One region of the Micromonospora sp. M61 genome, then DNA from elsewhere that is predicted to be linked to it. Evidence: riboswitches for the same ligand, from Rfam matches in the RefSeq annotation. Region 1 holds a riboswitch; the other holds the start of a gene.
The links. Region 1 has a riboswitch for cobalamin ahead of KBX34_RS25175 (CbtB domain-containing protein). Riboswitches for the same ligand answer to the same signal wherever they lie in the genome.

Region 2: another riboswitch for cobalamin. It lies ahead of cobN (cobaltochelatase subunit CobN); the one in region 1 lies ahead of KBX34_RS25175 (CbtB domain-containing protein).

Annotation. Positions count from the first base shown of each region.
Region 1 covers NZ_JAGPYA010000052.1:5,444-12,926, forward strand. The annotation lists gene KBX34_RS25155 (GH92 family glycosyl hydrolase) at 1-591, shown strand, start outside; gene KBX34_RS25160 (phosphotransferase) at 686-1,345, shown strand; gene KBX34_RS25165 (histidine phosphatase family protein) at 1,389-2,009, opposite strand; gene KBX34_RS25170 (CbtA family protein) at 2,006-2,776, opposite strand; gene KBX34_RS25175 (CbtB domain-containing protein) at 2,767-2,970, opposite strand; cobalamin riboswitch at 3,005-3,162, opposite strand; gene KBX34_RS25180 (ABC transporter permease) at 3,808-4,815, shown strand; gene KBX34_RS25185 (ABC transporter substrate-binding protein) at 4,856-5,908, shown strand; gene KBX34_RS25190 (ATP-binding cassette domain-containing protein) at 5,908-6,726, shown strand; gene KBX34_RS25195 (FadR/GntR family transcriptional regulator) at 6,752-7,474, opposite strand; gene KBX34_RS25200 (enolase C-terminal domain-like protein) at 7,483-7,483, opposite strand, start outside.
Region 2 covers NZ_JAGPYA010000011.1:105,719-113,201, reverse strand. The annotation lists gene KBX34_RS08980 (hypothetical protein) at 51-761, opposite strand; gene KBX34_RS08975 (RNA polymerase sigma factor) at 754-1,365, opposite strand; gene KBX34_RS08970 (hypothetical protein) at 1,466-1,801, shown strand; gene KBX34_RS08965 (hypothetical protein) at 1,813-1,980, opposite strand; cobalamin riboswitch at 2,332-2,461, shown strand; gene KBX34_RS08960 (hypothetical protein) at 2,524-2,736, opposite strand; gene cobN (cobaltochelatase subunit CobN) at 2,797-6,465, shown strand; gene KBX34_RS08950 (magnesium chelatase subunit D family protein) at 6,462-7,483, shown strand, end outside.

The DNA.
Region 1 (7,483 bases):
GAGGCCTTCACCGTGACCGTCGCGCGGGGCGGCTCCCAGCCGACGATCGCGCTGTCCGCTGCCGGCGCAGTCACCACCGGCGGCACTGTCACCGTCGACGGCAGCGGGTTCGCCGCCGGTGAACAGGTGACCGTCAGCGTCGGCACCGACCCGGCCCGGGCCACGAAGGTCGCGGCCTCCGCGACGGGCACGGTCCGCGTCTCGGTCCCGACCTCCGGCGACGCACAACCCGGCCGGTACGCGGTCACCGCGACGGGCGCGTCGACGCGTACGCCGGCCACAGCCACCGTCCAGGTGACCGGGCAGGCCCAGGCGCCGACCTACCAGCCGCGGGTGGCACTGCTGACCACCTCGGGTCCGCGTGGCACGTCGATCACCATCGACGGTTCCGGGTTCGTTCCGAACGAGGCGGTCACGATCACCGTCGGGAACGGCCTGGCGGTCAGCACGGTTCGCGCGAACGGTGACGGTGTCATCTCCGGAGCGACGGTCAGCGTTCCGGGTGCGGCGAAGGCGGGCGCGACCAGCGTCACGCTGAGCGGTGAGAAGTCGGCGACGAAGGTGTCCCGGCCGTTCACCGTCACCGGCTAGCACTGAGCCGGGGACAGCGCAGCAGGGTGGGGCGGGCCGTGATCACGGCCCGCCCCACGCGCTTGTCGCGCAACCACTGTTAGCGTCGTCTGCCATGGCCGATCACGCGCTGCTCGCCTCGGGGCGCGACGCCGACGTCTACGTGCTCGACGAGTCGCGGGTGCTGCGCCGCTACCGGCAGGGCGGGGACAGCGCGCCCGAGGCGGCGTTGATGGCGTACGTCGCGGCCGCCGGCTACCCGGTGCCCGTGGTGTACGAGGCCCGAGGGCCCGACCTGGTGCTCGAACGACTCGACGGCGAGACTCTCCTGGTGTCGATGCTCACCGGGCGCACCGGCATCGGCGCCGCCGCCGACCTGCTCGTGGGCCTGCACGACCGCCTCCACACCCTGCCGGCCCGCTTCAGCGTCGACCCGGCGGACCGCGTCCTGCACCTCGACCTGCACCCACAGAACGTCATGGTGACCTCGCGCGGGCCAGTGGTCATCGATTGGCGCAATGCGGCCGAGGGGCCGGCCGACCTGGACGTGGCCATGACCGCTCTCATCCTCGCCGAGGTGGCGGTCAGTCAGGACCCGCAGGTCGCCGATCTTGCCCGGGACGGCCTCGACGCCTTTCAGCGACGCGCGCAGCCGCCCCGGGCCAGCCAACTACGGCGTGCGGTGGGTCAGCGCCGGGTCGATCCGGCGCTGACCGCCGTCGAGAAGTCCGCCCTGGGCCGTGCCGCCGCACTGGTCCAAACTCGGGAGGGTTGAAGCAGACCGTCCACCCGCGCTCAGCTCACTGCGGGCCCTGGATTCATGACCACACCATCGCGGAGTCGACCCACCTCGGCTCCGCGCCCAGTCGGAGTTGCCAGCGCGTGCCCTGGCTGGTGAGCCGGACGATCGCCAACGGCTCCACGTCCAGCTGTCGGTACGTCGCCATCGGCAGCCCGAGGGCGTGCACGACCGCGACCCGGATCACCAGCGGGTGGGTGACCGCGATGACGCGCCGGCCTGCTCGGTGCTGCTCGTCCAGCCAACTGCCGACCCGATCCCGCACGGCCGCGACGGACTCACCGCGGTGCGGTGCCGACTTCGGTGCGGACAACCAGTCGTGTAGCGCCTGCGGATGCGTGCCGGCGATCTCCTCAAGCGACCGTCCGGACCAGTCGCCGTAGTCGCAGTCGGCCAACGCCGTCTCGATCGTCGGCAGCAGACCGAAGGCGGCGGCGGTCTGCCGGGCCGCCACCGCTGGGCTGCACAGGCAGGTGTCGTGCATGCCGAGGTGCCCACGCCGGTCCGGATCCGCGTGGGCCTGGGCGAGGGTGGCGCGCAGACCGCCCTCGTCCAGGCCGTCGTCGGGTCCGCCGAAGCGGGCCCGGCGCAGGGCGGCGGTGTGACCGTGGGCGACCAGCCGGAGGCTGGTGGCGGTCACGTGCTGGGCAGCGCGGCGGCGGCCCGCCGGTGTCTATCGTGGTGCATCAGGGCCGCGAACAGCAGGCCGATCCCGGTCCAGAGCACCACCTGGGTGCCGAGGGAGGCCAGTCGAAAGTTCCACAGCAGCGTCGCGGGGAAGTCGGTGGGGACCTCCTGGAACGACGGAAGCACCACGTAGGACGCGACGGTGACCAGCAGGAAACCGCCGACGGCCGCGGCGACGCGTTGCCACAGTGGCGCCTGCGCGCCGACTGACCGGTAGCCCAGCGAGCCCGCCCACACGGCCACCAGACCGAGCACCACCATCAGCAGGTAGGTGGCGGTGCGTTGGTTGATGGTGGCCGGGTCGCCGACCGCCGGCGGGTTCGCCGGGTACTTGAGGAACGGCACGATCACCGCGCCGAGCAGCGCCGCACCGGCCAGCAGCAGGCCGGAGCGCCCGTCGTCGTCGGTCCGTCGTCGACGGGCCAGCAGGACGTACGCCGTGGCCAGCAGACCGCCCATCGCGGCGCCGAACAGTGCGGTGGCCAGGAAGAGCCCGCCGCGCTGGCCGCTCCGGGTGACCACTGCCTCGTCGTGCTGGTGCCCGCCAGTGGCGGGTCCGGCGTGCGAGGCCGCCTCCTCGATAGCGATGGCGGCCTCGACGTGCGGTTCGCCGGCGACGTAGGCGAACGTCCCGGCGAGCAGGCCAGCGATCAGGCCGGCGAGCAGGCCGCGGACGAGGACGGCGAGGAACGGGGGAGCGGTGGTGGCGTTCAGTGGCACGGAACACCGAGCAGGTGCCGGCCGTCGTGCATGAGCTCGTGCAGGTACGTCCCGCTGCGCGACACCGCACCCTGGTCGAACGCGACGAGGTAGGCCAGCAGGGTGAGCGCGACGACGGTCGCCAGGACCGTCCACAGAAGACGCGTGGTGCCAGCGGGATTCACCAACGGCTGGCTGGACGTGGAGCTGGACATATGATCACGAACCTCCCCGGGGATGACGCGTCCCCATTGCAAGGCTGCGGACGACCGAGCGTCCTGGCTCGCGGGCCCCATTTTGAGGTGGGGGAAACCGCTCACAGTGGCGCGACCGCGCCGGAATCACACCGGCTTCCCTCGCGTCGCCGCAGATAGTGGGTCGACGGTATCGGTGCCGCCGCAGGCGGTCAACCCGGCCCCGCAGTGGGTGAGGCACCTGCGCCCGAGGACTCAGCGCCGCCCGATTCGTCAGATCAAAACCAGATCGGTGGCGGCGGGCATCGTCCGCCGCCACCGAACCCGACGTCACGGCGAAGCTCTCCGAGCCGGTGGCCGGGTGGACGGCGCGGTCTGGACGACTGTGGAACCGCGGCCCGCTGTCGAGCACGCGCTCGACAGCGATCGGCCCGGGCCGGCTGATTTTCGGCTCGGACCGGCCGGTGTGTCTGCTCGCCGCCTCATGCACCGGCTGAGTCGGAACGAGGCGAGCGCGGCGGGCGGCGAAGGCATAGCATGTTATCGATAACAATCGGATTGTGGTTCGTTGGCTCGCGGGGCGGCCATCGACAACAGATCATGCCGCTCTGGTCGGACGTCGGGCTCCGAAGGCTCGCGTACCGACGGCAAAACATGGTCGCAAGACCTTGGCAACACACGTACGTGCATGGCATGGTAACGCCTGATCAAGGGAAACATCCGACCTATCTCGATGGGTGGTGCGGGCCCCGAGTCCGTCTCTCCCTGCCGAGGAGGCTCGGCCGGTCACCGGTGCTCCGCTCGCCGACGGCTCTCCCGTCGCGTGCGGCGCCACGCTTGGGGAGGTCAGGGCCGACGATGAGCACCGTCGAGGCAACCACCGGCACGCAGCACGGCACGCCCAGCGACTGGTTCCGGGAACGGATCTCCCACGCCGTCTCCGAGCTGACCGCCGCCACCGCGCTCGTCGTGCTGTTCATCGTGTTGAGTTTCGCCAGTCCCTACTTCCTGACCGCGGACAACCTCTTCAACATCGGTGCGCAGACCGCGGTGATCGCCATCATCGCCACGGCGCAGACGATGGTCATCATCACGAAGGGCATCGACCTCTCCGTGGGATCGGTCGCCGCGCTCGCCGGCGTGGCGGGGGCGATGGTCGTACGCGACCTCGGCTTTCCACTCTGGGCGGCGACGGCGGTCGCGATCGGCGTCGGCGCACTGGCCGGGCTGCTCAACGGGCTGCTGGTGACCGTGGCCCGGATCCCACCGTTCATCGCGACGCTGGGAACGATGTCCGTCGGACGAGGGCTCGTCTTCATCATCACCGGGGCAGTCGGCGTCTACGGCCTGCCCCGATCCTTCCAACTGCTCGGCAACGGGGAGATCGTCGGCATTCCGTTCGCCGTGGTGATCACCGTTCTGGTCGCCGTCGGTGTCGCCTTCCTGCTCTCCCAGACCCGCTTCGGCCAGTACACGTACGCGATGGGCTCCAATCTGGAGGCCGCACGCCGGTCGGGCATCCGGGTCGGTCGGCACCTGACCGGCGTGTACGTGCTGGCGGGTGTGCTGGTCGGTCTGGGCGGCATGATCGCGGCCTCCCGGGTCAACTCCGGTCAGCCGAACTACGGGATCTCGCTGGAGCTCGACGTCATCGCCGCCGCGGTCATCGGCGGGGCCAGCCTCTTCGGAGGCCAGGGTCGGATCGTCGGGACCATCATCGGCGCGTTCCTCATCGCCCTGGTCCGCAACGGCGCCGTCCTGCTCGACATCAGCATCCACTACCAGCAGGTGATCGTCGGCCTGATCATCTGGGCCGCCGTCTACTTCGACCAGTACCGCCGCCGGCGGCTGGAATCACAGGGTTGACATGCCATTTCGAGAGTCCGAACGAGGAAGGACACACACCATGGCACACACCACCACCAGCCGGCGGGCACGAGGGCCACTCCTGCGCGCGCAGGCGATTCTGGCCGTGGCCGCGGCGACCGCTCTGCTCAGCGCCTGCGGCGGGGTCGAGGTCCGGGACGGAGGCGACGGCGCGACCAAGGACGCGAGCGGGCCGTTGAAGCTCGCCGTCGTCCCGAAGGCGGTCGGGGCCGACTACTGGAACACGGTGAAGGCGGGTGCCGAGTGCGCCGCGCAGCGCGCGGGTGACGTCACCGTCCAGTGGGACGGGGTCACCACCGAGACCGATGTCGAGGGTCAGGTCAACCTGATCCAGAACTACGTCACCAAGAAGGTCGACGGCATCGTCTACGCGGCCACCGACTCCAGTGCGCTGGCGCCCGCCACCGACAAGGCGCTCGCCGCGAACATCCCGGTCGCGATGATCGACTCCGGCACCAGCCCGCAGCCGTCGAACGTGCCGCTGTTCGCCACCGACAACCGCGCGTCGGCCACCGAGGCGGCGAAGCTGCTCGCCACCGAACTCGGCCCCGGCAACCACGAGGTGGCGCTGGTCGAGTTCCAGCCCGGTTCGCAGACCAACACCGAGCGGGTCGACGGCTTCAAGGCCGGTCTCGCCCAGTATCCGAACCTGAAGCTGGTCGGCCAGCAGCCCAGCCGCAGTGACGTCAACGAGGCACGACGCGTCACCGAGAACATCCTCACCGCCAACCCCAACCTCGCGGGCGTCTTCGCTGCCAACGAGCCGAGTGTGCTCGGCGCCGCGCAGGCCATCCAGGCGGCCGGCAAGTCCGGCAAGGTGGTCATCATCGGGTGGGACGCCGCCCCGGACGAGATCGCCGGGGTACGCAGCGGCCAGATCTCCGCGCTGGTCGTGCAGAACCCGTTCAAGATGGGCTACTTCGGCGTCGACAAGATGGTCAAGCACCTGCGGGACAAGGCGCCGCTGGCGTCGGCCGACACCGGCGTCACGTTCGTCACCAAGGAGAACATCGACTCCGCGGAGATCAAGGCGGTGCTCGAGCCCAGCTGCGCCAACCCCCCGGTGCAGTGATGGGTACGACCCCGACGGCCACCGCCGACAGCGACCGGCAGCCCACCCCCGACGAGCCGCCGGTCCTCGAAGCCCGTGGCATCGTCAAGCGGTTCGGGCACGTCGAGGCGTTGCGCGGCGCCGACTTCACTGTCCACCGGGGTGAGGTCGTCGCGCTGATCGGCGACAACGGCGCCGGGAAGAGCACCCTCATCAAGACGCTGTCCGGTGTGCACCCGCCCGACGAGGGCGAGATCCGGGTCGGTGGTCGTCCCGTCCGGTTCTCCACCCCGGTCGACGCCCGGCGCGCCGGGGTGGAGACCGTCTACCAGGACCTCGCCGTCGCCGACGACCTCAGCGTGGCCGCCAACCTGTACCTCGGGCGGGAGATCCTGCGCTCCGGGCCGCTGGGTCGGCTCGGGCTGCTCGACAAGCGCGCGATGCGGCTGGGCGCCGCCGCCGCCCTTGACGAACTGGGCGTACGGATCCCGCGGGTCACCACCCCGATCGCGATGTTGTCCGGTGGGCAACGGCAGTGCGTCGCGGTGGCCCGCGCCATCATCTGGGCGACCAACGTGGTCATCCTCGACGAGCCCACCGCCGCACTCGGTGTCGTCCAGACCGGGCGGGTGCTCGACGTGGTCCGGCGCGCCCGCGACGCCGGCATGTCGGTGGTGCTGGTGAGCCACAACATGCCGCAGGTGCTCGAGATCGCCGACCGGGTCGAGGTGCTGCGCCTCGGTCGGCGGGCGGCCCGACTGCGCGCCGACGAGGTCACCACCGACGACCTGGTGGCGGCCATGACCGGGAGCACCAGTGTGGAACGCGACGAGCGGTGACCGTGGCCGTCGACCGCGTGGGCGGTCACGACCGCGCGGTGTCGGAGCCGGCCTCGGCGTCGTCGGGCAACCCGTACAACGACTCCTCCACCCCGATCAGGTGGTTGGCCATCCGGATACGGGCCCGCTCCGGGTCACGTGCCGCAAGGGCCTTGAGGATCGCCACGTGTTCGTCGTGGGTGCGCCGGTCCGCGCCTTCCTCGTGCAGGCTCCGCCACAGCCGGCCCCGCACGGTGCGCCCGGCGAACGCCTCGATCAACCCGATGAGCACCGGATTCTCGGCGTGCACCGCGATGATCCGGTGGAAGGCGATGTCGATCTCGAGGATGCGCTCGTGGTCCTGCGGTGACTGGCCGACCATCCGGGCCGCCTCGGCGAGCAGGTCACCGGCCTGGGCGAGGGCCTCGTCGGTCATCCTGGTCGCCGCCAGTTGGGCGGCCTCGCACTCCAGCAGTCGCCGGACGGTGTGGATGTGCCGGGGGTCGCCCTGGCCCTGGAAGTCCACCACGAAACCCATCGGGGCCAGCAGTTGCGGCGCGTCGAGGTTGGTGACGTAGGTGCCGTCACCCTGACGGATGTTGACGATGCCGAGGATCGACAGAGCCGACATGCCCTCGCGCAGCGAGCCGCGCGAAACGCCGAGCGACTCGGCGAGGTCCTTCTCGATGGGCAGTCGGTCCCCGGGCTTGAACTGCCCTTCGAGGATCATCCGCTTGATGCCGTTCACCACTTCGTCGGTGCGCGACATGACACCCCC
Region 2 (7,483 bases), on a different contig from region 1:
CGTCGCACCGTCATGACACCGGCCGCGCCCGCCAGGTTCCCTGGAAACACCTAGCGCAGCGAGCGGGCGATCTCGATCGCCTCCGCCTTGCCGACGGCACCCTCCAGCCGGTAGCTCACGTCGCCCTCCTGCCAGATCAGGGTCGAGGCGGCCAGTCGGGCGGTCTCCTGGCGGACCTCACCCGCGCGGTCCACGTACGACAGCACGTGTGGCCCGTCCACCCAGATCGCGAAGTCGCCGTTGACCTGAACCCAGTCCGCTCCCGGCGGGGTGACCTCCTTGTGGAAGGCCAGATTGAGACGACCGTCGAACGCGTCGACGCGCAGCGCGCCCCGGTCGTAGAGCAACGTCGCCACCCGACAGGTGCCCGTGGCGTCGGGGTCGGCGACCAGCACCCGCTCGGGTGGGCCCAGCTTCGCTGGTTGACGGATCGGGAACCGCACCGCCCGTTGGGCCTCGTCCAGGGTGATGGACCGCTGGCCGGGCAACGGCGACGGCGTGCCGCCGGGCAGCGTGCGGGCGGGCGTGGTGGCGATGCTGACACCGGCGAAGCGCAGCAGCCCCGTGACAGCGTCGGCGACGGCGGCGCGGGTCGGGGGCACCACCGCCACGACCACGGCGACGAGCGCCGCCGCGGCAAGCGGACGCCACCGGCGCGCCGGCCTGTCGAGGCGTACGCGGACGCGAGCGGTCACGTCCGGCGCGTCGGGTGTCTCCAGCCAGGCGGAGAGGTCGCGCAGCTCCCGTTCGAGGTCACCCATGCCGGACCTCCTCACGGTCGAGCAGGCCGCGAAGCTTCGCCAGCGCCCGGGAAGTGCGCGACTTCACAGTGCCCCGGGGCCAGCCCAGTGCCGCCACCGTCTCCTCCTCGCTGAGGTCGAGGAAGAACCGGCAGACGATCACCTCGCGGTCGCGTACCGGTAGTTGACGCAGGGCCTGCACCAGTGAGGCGCGGCGCTCCCCGGCGAGGACGGCGTCGACCGCCCCGTCCTCGGCGATCTCGGCCGTCGGATCCGCCGCCGCGGCCCGCAGGACGAGCCCGTCCCGCCGGCCGCGGGACCGGTGCAGGTTGCGGGTCTCGTTGGCGACGATCGCGAGTAGCCACGACCGGAAGGACGACTCGCCCCGGTAACGGGACAGCTTGCGGTACGCCTTCACGAACGCCTCCTGGATGACGTCCTCGGAGTCCGATCCCGCGCCGAGCAGCACCGCCGTCCGGTGTGCGGACGCGGTGTGCCGGGCGACCAGGAGGTCGTACGCCTCCAGGTCACCGGCCCGAGCGCGGGTGACGAGAGCGTCGTCGTCCAGGGGGAGGCCTCCGTTCGGATCACACTCATGACACCGCGTACGCCCCGGTGGTTCCACCCGTCTCTTTCGACGCGGGCCAGCTGTCTCCCATCCGGCGTGCAGCGTATTGCCAGGATTCGGTGCTGCACTGGAGGGGCGTCGAGGAGAGGAGCTGGTCATGAGCTGGTTCAACCGCCGGTCGCGGGGTGCCGAGGCGACCCCGACGAAGCTGGACCGGGAGGCGACCCGCGAGGATCTCGCGGCGCTGGAGGAGTTCGTCGCCAGCCGGCGGGGGGTGGAGTTCTACCTGGAGCCGGAGACCACCGCGACGGACACCACAGTGGTGGCGATCGCCCACGACGGCGAGTGGATCCGTCGTCGTACCGGCACGCCGCGGGCGGCGGGGTCCATCGCCCGCAAGCACGCGGTGCCGCTGTACGAGGCGGCGCGCACCGGCTACCCGGAACGGATGCGCACCTGGAGCCGGGCCCACCCGGAACGGCACGCCCGCTGAGGCTCGTCTGTTCAGGCGGCCTCGACGGCTGAGCGGGCCTGCTCAAGCGTCATCGACTCGGCGTCGATCATCACACTGCCGCGCTCGTCGGCCACGACGGCGACGCCGGCCTGGACCGCCTCCGGGTCCGGATCGCCTGGGCAGAACCAGACACGGCCGGCGAGGTGGTGGAATCGCATGGCGACGATGGTGATCGACTCCCGGGATTGATCGCGGACGCTGCTCCGGTGGTCGCCGATCCTAGGTGAGGGTGCCGCATGCCACCGCACCCTCGGACGATCGGCGCAGGCCAGGGTAGGTGCTACCTCCCTTTGCTCTGCTTACCTATCTGCACCAGACACGGAGCGTCACTGGTGCACATAGGTAAGCAGAGCAAAGGGCGTCGCGCATTGACCCGGGGCATTACGGCGTGCGGATTCGAGGTCGCACCAATCGGTGGAAACCGATGATTGGCACCCGCTTGACAGCGCCGGGGTCGGCGTTGACCGGCGGCGCGGCGGTGTGGCAGCATTCGCGGCCTGACGGCAGTGAAGGAAGTCGGTGCGATTCCGACGCGGTCCCGCCACTGTCACCGGGGAGCGATCCCCCCTCGTGAGTCACGGCCGTGTGTCTGCGGTTGGAAGGCCGGGGGAGAGCGTCGATCCGGAAGCCAGGATACTTCGGCCGTCGGGACGTACCCCAGGGCGTGGACACCCGAGGAGGACCCGATGGCGCACGGCGTCTCATTCATCGACGATCATCGTCATGACCCGCATCGCGGACGCCACACCGCACCCACGACCGGCCGGACCAGCATGCTCCGGGCCGGCCTCGTCGGCGTGCTCCAGGTCGCCCGCGTCGACCACCGGGCCCGCTGAGCTGAGCGCCCGGCGCTGACCGGCCCCGACGTCCGCGTCGGCGAGCCGGCCGCGCCGTCGTGCCGGCTGACGCCGCACCCACCCGCTTCGTCCAGGTCGCCTCCGTGGCGGCCAGGGCGTCACTCTCCGGAGCCTGCCGTGCGCATCCTGCTGCTCTCCACCGCCGACACCGATCTGCTGGCCGCCCGCGCCAGCGGCGCCGACTACCTGCTGGCCAACCCCGCCCGGGTCGCCGCCGACGAGGTGCCCGCCCTGCTCAACGGGGTCGACCTCGTCGTCGTACGCCTGCTCGGCGGCCGACAGGCCTGGCCGGACGGCCTCGCCGCGGTGCTCGCCACCGGCGTGCCGACGGTCGTGCTGGGCGGCGAGACGCTGCCCGACGCGGAGCTGATGGCCATCTCCACAGTGCCGTCCGGGGTCGTCACCCAGGCGCTGGCCTACCTGGTGGAGGGCGGCCCGGACAACCTCGCGCAGTTGGCCCGGTTCCTCTCCGACACGGTGCTGCTCACCGGCGAGGGGTTCGCCCCGCCCGCACCGACCCCGGCGTACGGCGTGCACGGCGAACACCCCGCCGACCCGGACCGGCCCACAGTGGGGATCGTCTTCTACCGGGCGCACGCGCTCGCCGGCAACACCGGTTTCGTCGACGTGCTCGCGGACGCGGTCCACAAAGCCGGCGGCAACCCGCTGCCGATCTTCTGCGGCTCGCTGCGGGGCCTGACCACGGGCGCGGGCCCGCTCGGGCTCTTCGCCCGCTGCGACGCGCTGCTGGTCACCGTGCTCGCGGCCGGCGGCGCGGTCGCCGCGGACGCGTCCGGGGGCGGCGACGAGGACGCCTGGGACGTGGGCGCCCTGGCCGCCCTGGACGTGCCGATCATCCAGGCGCTCTGCCTGACCAGCACCCGTGAGCAGTGGGCCGGCAGCGACGCCGGACTGTCCCCGTTGGACGCGGCGATGCAGGTGGCCATCCCCGAGTTCGACGGCCGGATCGTCAGCGTGCCGTTCTCGTTCAAGCGGATCGACGCCGACGGGCTCTCGGTCTATGCCGCCGACGCCGAGCGGGCCGCCCGGGTCGCCGGGATCGCCGTGCGCCACGCCCGGATACGGTACGTGCCCAACGCCGACAAGCGGGTCGCCGTCGTCCTCAGCTCGTACCCGACCAAGCACTCCCGGGTCGGCAACGCCGTCGGGCTGGACACCCCGGTCTCGGCGGTCCGCCTGTTCGCCGCACTAGCCGAGGCGGGTTACGACCTGGGTGACGCTCCACCGCCCGAGGACGGCGACGCGCTGATCCACGCGCTGATCGCCGCCGGCGGTCACGACGTGGAATGGCTCACCCCGGAGCAGTTGGCCGCCGCCGAGGCCCGGATACCGGGGCCGACGTACCGGCGCTGGTTCGACCAGGTCCCGACCGAGCTGCGCGAACGGATGCGGGAACACTGGGGTGAGCCGCCCGGCCAGCTCTACACCGAGAGCGGCGACATCGTGCTCGCCGGGCTGCGCTTCGGCAACGTGGTGCTGCTCATCCAGCCGCCCCGCGGCTTCGGGGAGAACCCGATCGCCATCTACCACGACCCGGACCTGCCGCCGAGTCACCACTATCTGGCCGCGTACCGCTGGCTGGCGGCCCCGGTCGCCGACGGCGGCTTCGGCGCGGACGCCGTGGTGCACCTGGGCAAACACGGCACCCTCGAATGGCTGCCCGGCAAGGGCCTCGGACTGGCCGCCGACTGCGCGCCCGACGCGGTCCTCGCCGACCTGCCGCTGGTCTACCCGTTCATCGTCAACGACCCCGGCGAGGGCACCCAGGCCAAGCGCCGGGCGCACGCCGTGGTGATCGACCACCTGGTGCCGCCAATGGCCCGCGCCGAGACCTACGGCGACCTGGCCAAACTGGAACAACTGCTCGACGAGTACGCCACAGTGCAGGCCCTCGACCCGGCCAAGGTGCCCACCGTGCGGGCGCAGATCTGGGACCTCGTACGCGCCGCCGAGCTGCACCACGACCTGCACGCCGAGGCGATGCCCGACGAGGACGACTTCGACGAGTTCGTGCTGCACCTGGACGGGTACCTCTGCGAGGTCAAGGACGTGCAGATCCGCGACGGTCTGCACGTCCTCGCCGACGCACCCACCGGTGAACCCCGGGTCAACCTGGTCCTCGCTGTGCTGCGCGCCCCCCAGATCTGGGGTGGCGCCCGCGCCCTGCCCGGCCTGCGGCAGGCGCTCGCCGTCGCGTACGGGCTTGACGAGCAGGCGCTGCTCGCGTCGCCCGGGCAGCGGATCGCCCTCCCGGTGGCGCTGACCGACGTGGTGGACGGGCCGGCCGGCACCGCCGCCGACGCCGTCGACCTGATCGAGGCCCTCGCCCGGCGGTTGGTCATCGAGATGGAGACGCTCGGCTGGGACGCCGAGGCCGTCGACGCGGTGGTGGCGGAGGTGACCGGCCAGCCGATCCCGGACGTCGCCGCCGTGCTGCACTTCGCCGCCACCGAGCTGGTGCCCCGGCTGGACCGGACCACCGACGAGCTGACCAACACCCTCGGCGCGCTCGACGGCCGGTTCGTGCCGCCCGGCCCGTCCGGTTCACCCACCCGGGGCCTGGTCAACGTGCTGCCCACCGGCCGCAACTTCTACTCCGTCGACCCCAAGGCCATCCCCAGCCGCAACGCCTGGGACGTCGGGGTGGCCCTCGCGGACTCGCTGCTCGCCCGGCACCTCGCCGACACCGGGGCGTACCCCCGCTCGGTGGGTTTGACCGTGTGGGGCACCAGCGCGATGCGCACCCAGGGCGACGACATCGCCGAGGTGCTCGCGTTGCTGGGTTGCCGGCCGGTGTGGGACGAGCGGTCCCGGCGCGTCACCGGCATCGAGGTGGTGCCGACCGCCGAGTTGGGCCGGCCGCGCATCGACGTGACAGTGCGCATCTCCGGGTTCTTCCGCGACGCGTTTCCGCACGTGGTGGCGCTGCTCGACGATGCCGTGCGGCGGGTCGCCGCCCTGGACGAGCCGGACGAGGAGAACTACCTGCGGGCGCACGTCGCCGCGGACCTCGCCGAGCACGGTGACGAGCGGCGCGCGACCGCCCGGATCTTCGGCTCGAAGCCCGGGGCGTACGGCGCGGGCCTGCTGCCCCTGATCGACGCGCGGACCTGGCGCAGCGACGCGGACCTGGCCGAGGTGTACGCGGTGTGGGGCGGCTACGCCTACGGCCGGGGCCTGGACGGACGGGAGGCGCGCGCCGACATGGAACGCTCCTTCGCCCGGATCGCGGTGGCGGTGAAGAACCAGGACACCCGCGAGCACGACATCGTCGACTCGGACGACTACTTCCAGTACCACGGCGGGATGGTGGCGATGGTCCGTCACCTCACCGGCACGTCACCGCAGGCGTACGTGGGTGACTCGGCGATGCCGCACGACGTGCGCACCCGCACGCTGGGCGAGGAGACCCGGCGGGTGTTCCGGGCCCGGGTGGTCAACCCGAAGTGGATCGCCGCGATGCGCCGGCACGGCTACAAGGGCGCGTTCGAGCTGACCGCCACAGTGGACTACCTGTTCGGCTACGACGCCACCGCCGGCGTGGTCGACGACTGGATGTACGAGCACCTGGCCGCCGCGTACCTGTTCGACGACACCACCCGCGAGTTCCTGGAGCAGTCCAACCCGTGGGCTTTGCGGGGCATCACCGAACGCCTGTTGGAGGCCGCCGACCGGGGGCTGTGGGCCAAACCCGAGCCGGCCACCCTGGACCGGCTGCGCGACACGTACCTGGCCAGTGAGGGCGACCTGGAGGACCGGGTGTGAGCGCGAGGAGTGAGCCGGTTTTGCGAGCCCCGCAGTCGCGATCGAAGGAAGGCACAGTGATCGTCAATTATCCGTTCAGTGCGGTGCTTGGCATGGCCGACATGCGGCTGGCGCTGCTGCTCAACGCGGTGTCCCCGGCGATCGGCGGTGTGCTGGTCCGGGGTGAGAAGGGGACCGCCAAGTCCACAGCCGTTCGGGCCCTCGCCGCGCTGCTGCCGCCGGTCCGCCGGGTTGCCGGCTGCCGCTTCGGTTGTGACCCGGCCGAGCCGGACCCGGGCTGCCCGGACGGGCCGCATCCGGTCGGTGCCGCCGTCGAGACGCGTCCGGCCCGGCTGGTGGAGCTGCCGGTCGGCGCCGCCGAGGACCGGGTGGTCGGCTCGCTGGACCTGGAGAAGGCCCTCGGCGAGGGCGTACGCGCCTTCGAGCCGGGTCTGCTCGCCGCCGCCCACCGGGGGGTGCTCTACGTCGACGAGGTCAACCTGTTGCACGACCACCTCGTGGACCTGCTGCTGGACGCGGCCGCGATGGGCCGCAGCCACGTCGAGCGCGAAGGCGTCTCGGTCAGCCACGCGGCCCGGTTCCTGCTGGTCGGCACGATGAACCCGGAGGAGGGGGAGTTGCGTCCGCAGCTGCTCGACCGGTTCGGGCTCACCGTCGAGGTGGGCGCCAGTCGGGACCCGGAGGTCCGGGTCGAGGTGGTCCGCCGCCGGCTCGCCGCCGACGCCGACCCGGCCGGTTTCGCCGCCCGTTGGGCCGACGCCGACGCGGAGATCGCCGGTCAGGTGGCCGACGCCCGACGCCGGCTTCCCGGGGTACGACTTCCGGACGCCGCGCTGCGGCAGATCGCCGAGGTGTGCGCCGCGTTCGACGTGGACGGGATGCGCGCCGACATCGTCACCGCCCGTACCGCGCTGGCCCACGCCGCCTGGCACGGCCGGGACCGGGTGAGCATCGACGACGTCCGGGTGGCCGCCCGACTGGCCCTGCCGCACCGCCGCCGCCGCGACCCGTTCGACAC